2 regions of the Paraburkholderia sp. JHI2823 genome follow, and region 2 is predicted to be linked to the other one. Evidence: predicted binding sites of a transcription regulator. Region 2 holds the regulator's gene; the other holds the start of a gene.
What was found. Region 2 encodes FNR, which switches genes on or off when oxygen is low (the NO sensors DNR and NnrR bind a similar motif). Its sites were predicted from a motif close to TTGATNNNNATCAA; they were not measured.

Region 1: VSR34_RS19180 (universal stress protein) is a predicted target of FNR. The motif match lies at 2,678-2,691, and genes of this name have one in related genera.

The regions. Positions count from the first base shown of each region.
Region 1 covers NZ_JAYMRY010000016.1:146,085-150,721, forward strand. The annotation lists gene VSR34_RS19165 (Nramp family divalent metal transporter) at 1-897, shown strand, start outside; gene flhC (flagellar transcriptional regulator FlhC) at 1,017-1,619, opposite strand; gene flhD (flagellar transcriptional regulator FlhD) at 1,631-1,951, opposite strand; gene VSR34_RS19180 (universal stress protein) at 2,800-3,264, shown strand; gene VSR34_RS19185 (helix-turn-helix transcriptional regulator) at 3,506-4,336, opposite strand; gene VSR34_RS19190 (hypothetical protein) at 4,335-4,490, shown strand; gene VSR34_RS19195 (hypothetical protein) at 4,536-4,637, shown strand, end outside.
Region 2 covers NZ_JAYMRY010000007.1:105,223-109,859, reverse strand. The annotation lists gene VSR34_RS10760 (MFS transporter) at 1-529, opposite strand, end outside; gene VSR34_RS10755 (hypothetical protein) at 720-1,454, opposite strand; gene fnr (fumarate/nitrate reduction transcriptional regulator Fnr) at 1,842-2,597, shown strand; gene VSR34_RS10745 (alkaline phosphatase family protein) at 2,661-4,313, opposite strand; gene VSR34_RS10740 (Gfo/Idh/MocA family oxidoreductase) at 4,599-4,637, shown strand, end outside.

The sequences.
Region 1 (4,637 bases), on a different contig from region 2:
CTGATGGTGGGCGTGGTGCTCACCGCGTTCGACACGCTCATCGTGCTCGGCCTGAAGGGCAAGAACTTCCGCTCGCTCGAGGCGATCATGGCCGGGCTCATCGCCACGATCGGCCTCGGCTATGTCATTCAGCTCGCGCTCGTGAAACCGCACTGGGCCTCCGTTTTCGCGGGCGCGGTGCCGTCGTGGCACGCCATATCGTCGGCGGAGCCGCTTTATCTGGCGATCGGCATTCTCGGCGCGACCGTCATGCCGCACAACCTCTATCTGCATTCGTCGATCGTGCAGACGCGCGCCGTCAAGCGCGACCGCAAGAGTCTCGCGCAAGCCATCGGCCTGTCGCGTCTCGACACGATCGTCTCGCTCTTGCTCGCGTTGCTCATCAACGCGGCGATCCTGATCCTGGCCGCGGCGGCGTTCCATGCCAACGGACACACCGAGGTCACCGATATCGAAGAGGCCTACAGGCTGCTTGCGCCGATCGTCGGCACGGGCGCGGCGGCGGTGCTGTTCGCGATCACGCTGCTCGCTTCCGGTCAAAGCTCGACGTTCACGGGCACCGTGGCTGGCCAGGTCATCATGGAAGGCTTCCTGCAGATGAAGATTCCGTGCTACCAGCGCAGGCTGATCACGCGCGTGCTCGCGCTGATCCCCGCCTTTGCGGGCGTGGCGCTGCTTGGCAACGGCGCGGTGAGCAAACTACTGGTGGCGAGCCAGGTGGTGCTGAGTCTGCAGCTGCCGTTCGCGCTCTGGCCGCTCATCCGCATGACGAACGACCGTGCGCTGATGGGCGAGTTCGTGAACCGGCTACACACGCGCCTGATCGCGTGGTTCCTGTTCGTCGCGATTTCGGCGGCGAACCTGTGGCTCGTTTGGCAGACCTTCAGCGGGAATTGAAAGAGGGGGAAGGGCGCTGCGGGGAAAAAGAAAGCGCTTCGCCGTCCGATGCGCGCAGGCACCGGACGGTTTCGCGTCTTGGTCTCACGTCCGGTTGACCCGGATCTGTTCTCCTACGCTTATGCAGCCTCGGCAATGCCATCCGACATGACTTCTGCCGGAAGGTCGCTCTCGGTCTGCTCGGCGCCCCGTCGCGCTGCAGCCGCCTTCTTCGTCTTGCCGGCCCGCGATGGGGGCTGGCACGCGCCACACACGACGTTGTGCTGAAGGTCGTGGCGATGCGCGACGAATTTACCGCCGCAACGGCAGCAAGGCGTCATCTGCAGAATATCGGCATCGAAAAACCGCACCAGGGTCCACGCACGCGTGAGGTCGAGCACCGGCTCGGCCCCGCTGTGGCGGCAGTGTTCCAGATACAGCCGGAACCCCTTGGTGAGCGCGTCGAGATGCGAGCAACGCGCTTCGTTCTTGAGGAACAGGTAGGTGTTATAGAACAGCGAGGCGTGGATGTTGGCCAGCCACGTCATGTACCAGTCCGCCGAGAACGGCAGCATACCTTTGGGCGGCGACACGCCGCGGATCTCGCGATACAGGCGGATCATGCGGTCGCGCGAGAGCGAGAGTTCGCTTTCGAGCACCTGCATGCGCGCACCCAGTTCGATCAGCGCGATCGCACGAAACACTTCCTGGGCGTCTTCGGTGAGGCTGCGTCGCGTGGTCATGGACGTCACCCTCAGGCGAATTGGCCGGCCGGCTGTCCCGCAAGCAGGATGGCCGCATGGGTAGCCGCCACGTCGGCATGCTTGCTGGTCTGCGTGAGCGCGGACAACATCGCATGATCGTCGAAGCGGAAGAAACAGAGAAGCTGGTCGGAAGAGGCCAGCCTGACGATCTGCGCGAGCGACAGACCGCCAAGCAAATCGGCCAGTTCCGACGACAGTCCCAGTCGGAACATGCCGACCGGCTTGTCCTCGCGCAGCATGCGCTGCGCGAGCATCAGATACGACAAATTAATTTCGCGGATAGATTCCAGCGTCTCGCTGCTGCGGTCCATTTCTGTAGTTTCCGAAGCCCCGAATTTAACCCCCCGGCTTTTTTCGCCGTTGTATCTTTTCTGGTCTTGTGGTCGATCTTCGCTCTGTGGCTCGACACGACTCTTTGATACAGGTTGTTACATCTCGTAACAACCTTGAGGGAATTGTATGAGGGCTAATCTCAGAAATCAATCCCTCGGATCAAAAATAATCCGACTGTTGTAATTTATTTTCGGTAATTTTTTCTGCTATTCGCGAGGGGCCTTGCGACAATGCGTCGCGCATTGAGTTTCCCCGACGGAATAGCCGCAGGGCCTTGCCTATAAGGGTTTTCCAGCAAAGCCGCAGGGAATGCGAAACACATAAAGCGAACATGAAAAACGTCGTAAGCCTGGATAAAGGTTTCGAAAGGAATCTTGCTGACAGGTAAAAAATGCGAGGCCTGCGATTAAACGGTATGACGATACAAATGTAACGAATGTTTCAGGCTGGGCGCCCTTATACCAGTGAATTGTGTAACTGAGATGTTACGAGTTCGGGCCGTGCAGGCCGCGTTGGATGGGGAGACGGATGCTCGGTGCATATCAGGTCCACTATGCGCGTGTGGAACGTTTGGCTGTTGTGATTTGCAGGCAGCATCGGCGTTCGTTTGTGGCGGCTCCGGCGGCGGCCCGATTCGGCACAGGCTGAAGTGACGCCGATCTTGCCCCGAGCGACTCGGGTGCGTGCAGAGGCGCCGTTTCTGCCTTATTTATATCAAGACGTGACGTAAAGGCCATAATGAAGGCAACGTCCCGGATACGGCGCGGCCCGCGCGTGTTCGGAATCTCACCACCGGCAGTACCGGAAATTCGGGGGGAGACAGATCATGACCGCGTTCAACAGGATTCTGCTGTGCTATGACGCAACGCGCGAAGGGCGCCGGGCGCTGCGCGAGGGCGCCGACCTCGCCCGCGAGTGCCGCGCGCAGACGCATTTGCTGGCGGTGCTGGATCAGGCGCCGCTGCAATGGGGCACGGACATCGCGTCGGCCGTCCCATTCGAAGCCGCCGAGGAGGCGGCGCGCGAAATCTTGCGTGACGGGGTGGCCTGTCTGCAGGAAAAGGGGCTCGCGGCGACAGGGCATTTCGTCGTAGGAAGGCCGATCGACGTGATTGCGAGCTATTGCGAGGAACTGCATCCCGATCTCATCGTGCTGGGCCACCATCGGCGGGGGCCGCTCAAGCGGTGGTGGGAAGGTCGCGACGATCGCCGGTTGCTCGACCGCGTGTCGTGCAGCGTGCTGGTCGTCACCGCGCCCGAGGCGGAGCAGGCGACAGCGGCGGCTGCCTGAGCGGCGCGACGCGAAGCGCATTCACTTAAGGTCACATAAATTCGTACACCGAAATAAACGTATTGACGTGCCAGGAACACGCCTTCTTGCGTCAATAGGTCGATTGCCACGGTGCGCAAGTGGCTTGCTGAGTGGCGGAACGAAATGCTTGTCGCATGCGCACGGTCTTCAATTTTTTTTTAGTTCGTTTCGCACAAGCCCGACAAAATCCAAACGCGCCGTGTGCCTGAAGGCCCGCTCGTCACGCCGCGTTCTGGCGCAACGCCTTAGACGTTTGCGGATCGGCGGGAAAGAACGCTTCGATCGCCAGCTCGGAAAGCGTGATGTCGACCGGCGTGCCGAACACGGTCGTCGTGCTGTAGAACGCCAGCTCGCCAAGCGCGGTGCGCACGCGCAGCGGCACGGCGATGTGATGTGCGATCGGCTCGGCACTCGCGTTCGCCACGCCGGCCGGCGTGGGATACGCTGCGAGTTCTTCGTGGAGTGCGGCGAGCACGGGATCGCCGCTCGCCTCGATCTGGCGTTGCAGGCGCGTGAGCAGATGCGCGCGCCATGCGTGCCAGTTGACGATGCGCGGCGCGATGCCCTCGGGATGCAGCGAAAGCCGCAGCGCGTTGATGGGCGCGGAGAGCAAGGCGGGCGAAGCGTCGCCGATGAGCGGCGCGAGCGCACCGTTCGCGGCGACGATATTCCAGTGGCGGTCCACCGCCACGGCGGGATAGGGTTCGTGCCCGCGCAACACGAGATCGACCGCCTCGCGCGCGGCGGCGAGCTGTGGGTCGTCGAGGGCGCGCTCGCGATAGAGCGGCGCGTATCCGGCAGCCACGAGCAGTGCATTGCGTTCGCGTAGCGGCACATCGAGCTGCTCCGCGAGATGCATGACCATCTCGCGGCTCGGCAGCGCGCGGCCCGACTCGACGAAGCTCAGATGGCGCGTCGAAATCTCGGCCTCTGTCGCGAGCAGCAACTGACTCATGCGCCGGCGCATGCGCCAGTCGCGCAGCATCTCGCCGACGCTGCGGCGCCCGGTGCCGATCGGCACCGCAGTAACAGGGGAAGCGAGCGTGTCCATGACGTCGATTCTAGACAAAGACGTGCATCAGACGATTACGTCTGAGGTAATGCACCGGCTGTGCGCTGCCGATATCGCATACATGAAAACCCTGGGAATGGGCAGCCGCCGCGTGTTTTCGTCGGCGTTTACCGTGGGCGACGCTATCGCCTAAAATGAAAAAACATCTGTTCTGTGGCGTCGCGTTGAGGAGACTGCCATGAGGGAAACTGTCGTTGCTTATCTGCTCGGACCCGGCGTCATGCTGCTGGTGTGCGCGGTCATGTGGGCCGTGTCGCGACGCAGCAGGGGCACGCTCGAA
Region 2 (4,637 bases):
AGAACGTGCCGTTGATGCAGAGGTCGGTCCAGCCGCGCACGCGAGCGGGCGTGAACTCCTGGATCGTCGAATTGATGGCCGCGTACTCGCCGCCTATGCCAGCGCCGGTGATCAGACGAAAGACCAGGAAACTCGCGAAGCTCCAGGAGAACGCCGTGGCCGCGGTGGCGAGCAGATAGACGGCCAGCGTGATGAAGAAGAGCTTGCGGCGGCCGAGCCGGTCCGTGAGCCAGCCAAAGCCGAGTGCGCCGCACACCGCGCCCGCGATATAGGCGCTGCCCACGAGGCCCACCTGCGCATTGTCCAGATGCAGAACCGGGCTCGTTTTCAACGCGCTCGCCACCGCACCGGCCAGCGTGACTTCGAGGCCGTCGAGGAGCCACGTGACGCCCAACGCCGCGACGATGAGCACATGAAAGCGCCCCCACGGCAGGCGGTCGAGGCGCGCGGGCAGCGTGGTTTCGATGATGACGGGCTTATCGGACGTAGTGGTCGTATCGGGCCTATCGTGCGTATGGTGCGGATTCATCGGGCAGGGCTGGGTTCGGTCGGGATGGCTGTAGCATGGCCCGTTCCCGAATGGCCGCAGAAGAGCGAACCACGTAAGCAGGTGCGAAATACCGGCTCACGCCAAGTCCGAATTCTTATCTGCGGGATCTCCGAACTTGCCAATGCTTTGAAGGCGCGGCCGAATGTGTGCCCGGAACTCGCGCGCTCGATTAGAAACTGCGCCGAACGGTGACTGTCGCGCCAGTGCTGTGCGAATGAAGAATGGCGACTCGCGCAGTGGCGGAAAACACCCATTGGTCCATGGTGAGCGAGAGCCTGCGTTGAGGCTGCGCGCCGATGTTCAACGTGCTGTCGGGCACCTGAAGAATCGAAATTTGCGGCGCTGTGGAAGGGCCGATGTGCAGATAGCCGGAAGACGGCAGCGCGGCCTGCGGCTCACCATACCCGCTGCCGTGTGCGGACTTCGTGAACTCGTAATGGTATTTGTCGTGTGCGATTGGCGCGCTATAAAAATTCTCCAATTGCGCGTAAAACGGCTTTTCCTGATTCTGTTGATATTCCAGTTCGTAACGGTGCAGATACACCTGAGGTTCTGGCAGTGAAGGAACGACCTCCATGGGCATCGGCGCGATATTGGCGAGCGTCATGGTTTCGGGAGCGCTCATGAAGGTGCTCTGAGCGTAAGCGTAACCGCTCAGCATAAGAAAGGCTGCACCGACAATCTTTTCGTTCAGGCACGTCATGAGGAACCCTCCAATGACGAACTCGAAACATCGACCGCTGAATGTTTCGATCGAACAGACCGCCTTCGCTTCACCTGCATCCATGCATTCTAGTACCTGATTTGCTTCCTGCCAGCCGAATATGAGTGCGTGCGGCGCGATCGATGCGAAGTCCACCAGCTGACGGATGGTCTGCAGAATGCGAGGGGGTGCCAAATGCAACGTTCACGCCTTTCGTCGCTTAACATGACAGTCGAAATGACCGGTCAACGGATGTGGACGGCCGGCAACAGCGGAAGAAATTGCGGATGGAGCAGCGCCGGCGATACCGGCGAAGTCAACTCGTTCGGGAAAATCCGCAGTCGGACCGGACCGTGCCGAACAATGCGCCGAGTGACCTTCAGCGCGCGCGCGGGTCGTGCATCGGCGGTGTTGTTTTTGCGTCGCTTGCGTTTGCGCAAGCGGGCGAGATAGCCGGCGAAACCGTTACGTGACAAGGCGCAAGCGCTCGCGGTTCAGGTGCGCGGCATTTTGCCACCACATTGACGCACGCGCATGGTGTGACAATGCGTCGAAATCTTCAAAATAAGCTAACGAAGGAGTCGTCCGATGCTGTCACCCGTCGCAGGATCCGCTATCGTCGTGCGCCAAAGCAGTCGTGCTCCTCTCGGGGCTACGCAGCCCAGTGCGCGCTGCTCGGGGTGCTCAATGCGCCATCTTTGCATGCCGCAAGGCTTGCCGGCGGAAGAGCTTCCCAAGCTCGAGGCCCTGATCTGCGGCGCGCGCAAGGTGCGCCGCGGGGAAGCGCTCTACCGCTCGGGCGACCGCTTCGACAATCTCTACGCCGTGCGCTCCGGCTCGCTCAAGACGTTCATCGTCAACCGTGACGGCCGCGAGCAGATCACGGGACTGCGTCTCGCGGGCGATGCGCTGGGGCTCGACGGCATTGCCAACGACGTCCATGCGTTCAGCGCGGTCGCGCTCGAAGACAGTTCGATCTGCACGCTGCCCTACGCCGCGCTCAAGACGCTTTGCCGCGAAAGCGGCACGATGCAGGACCGGCTGCATCGGCTCATGGGCGACCAGTTCAATCAGGAAGCTTCGCAGATGATGGTGTTGGGCTCGCTCAGCGCCGAAGAGCGCGTGGCCGCGTTCCTGCTCGACGTCTCGTCGCGCAACTGGCAGCGCGGCTATTCGCAGGCGGAGTTCCGCCTGCGCATGTCGCGCGAAGACATGGGCAGCTATCTCGGCATCACGCTCGAAACGGTCAGCCGGATTCTGTCGCGCTTCCAGAAGCGCGGGTTGATCGATGCGCAGGGCAAGCTGATTCGCATCTGCGATATCGAAGGGCTGCAGACGGTCTGAGCGGGACCGGCGGCGCGACAGCCATCGAACGCCCGATGACTGCCGCTGCCGATTGCTAACGATTTACTTGTCGTCGTCGAGGCCAAGACCCGGCAGACGATGCGTGCCTTCGACCTGCACCGCGTGCAGCAGACGCGGATCGAGGTCGAGCGCGCTCAGGATCGTCGGCGCGACCTGGGTCGTGAACACGTAGTGGTCGTCGGTGCGGCCGGCGTGCTTGAGGCCCGGGAACGACACGACGAGACCCAGATGGCTGTCGTCGGGCGCGTTGCCGCCGTGCTCTTCATCCTTCTTCTTGCTCGACGTATAGATCACACCCGGGTTCGGCTGCACGACGATATCGGGCGTGCGGCCGTTCGAAGGATTGCCGAACCAGTCCGCGAGACGGTCGCCGGTGAGGATGTACGCTTGCGGGCCGTCCGCGCAGATGCCCGGCGCGTTGCAGCCCAGGTTGGCCTTCAGCGTCTTCACGACCGCATCTTTCTGGCTCTGGTCGCGCAGCCAGATCAGGCCGACGTCGTCGGTCTGCACCATGCCGGTGCCAGAAAGGCCCGTGCCGTCGTTCAGGCTGCCCGTCTTCGTATTGTTCTGACCGAAGTTGCCGTTCGGATCCAGATAATTGTTAGCCTCCAGCAGCGCCGTCAGCGTATCGCCGTTCTTCACCAGCTTCGTATGATCGGTCGGCGACTGGCCGTGCTTGGCCGTCACGATGATGAGCGTCGAGGCATAAAGATTGCGCTGCTTCAACTCCGTGACCACGCGCCCGAGCGAGTTGTCGAGGTACGTGATCGCCGCAGCGACCTGCGGGCCTGGCGTGAAGTCGGCGTCGAGGTACCCGCCTTGCTTCGCGACCGTCGCCTTCTGCGCGACGCTGAGCGTCTGGAAGTTCGTGCCGAACAACGTGGGCACGGGCGCGCTCGTCTTGCCCGTCGAATCGAGGCCGTCGATCTGGTTGATCAGCGCCTGCACGTGGAGGTTGTCGAAGACCTCGGTATGCGTGTAGACGTCCGTATAGTCCGAGTTGGTCTTCGGATCGATCGAGTTGATCTCGGTGCGCGCGAGATCGTCCACGCCCTTGCCGGACGGCCCGTTGACCCAGTCATAGCCCCACGCGTGCTTGTCGGCCCACGCCGTGTGCGAGCCGTGCAGATTCTGCTTGATCACTTCGAAGACCGTGTTGGTCTTGATGTAATTGTGCGGGTACACGGGCGTGCAGACGCCGTTGATCTTCGCATACGGAATGGCTTGCGGATTGAATGCGCCGCCGCCGTCGAGGTGGACCAGCGCGCCGCCGTTCTGCGCGTCGATGCCGGTCGTTTCGTCGAACACGACGTTCCAGCCTTGCGGGCCGGCACACTTCGAATCGAGCGGAGCGTAGAGCGTCCGGTCATATGAGACGTCATAGAAGAGACCCGCGCTCCTGGGCGAGCCGCCCGTCACGAGCGCCGCGAGACCGGGGAACGAATCGGACAGATGGGGCGTGTGCGCGTTCGTGTAGGTGACGCCCGATTTGGCGAGCAATGCGAGGTTGGGGCAGCTGTTGCTGCCGATGCAGCGGGCGACATCCTGCTCGTGCAGGCCGTCGAAGCTGATCAGCAGGACGTGCTTCACGTCCTTCATGTCGCCTGCGTACGCCGTCGACTGTACGCCCGCGAGCGCGAGAGCACTCGCTCCAACGACTGCGCCTATCCGTGACCACCGGGTCGTATTCTCCATGTTTTACCTCGTTTTTGAATTGCGTTGTAGGGAACGTTGCGGGGAATTGCGAGGGAGCTGCGCACAACCTGAGCACTGTGTCGGGCGAAGGCGAATCTCTGATGACGTTGTGCTTTCAACTACCCATCAGTTGTAGTCAGTTGTTACGCGGTCCGCCCGATGACGAGGCGATCATGGTTTTCCCCCGGGTGTAGACTCCACCGGTCGAGCGTTGGCCATTGCTTGTCGTGCGCTCGTTTTTCAGTCCATTCCGGAATTCACGTCATCGAATCGATAGGGAACGTCATGGCAAAGGATGAAATCGTCTGGGGTATCCTGGGCACT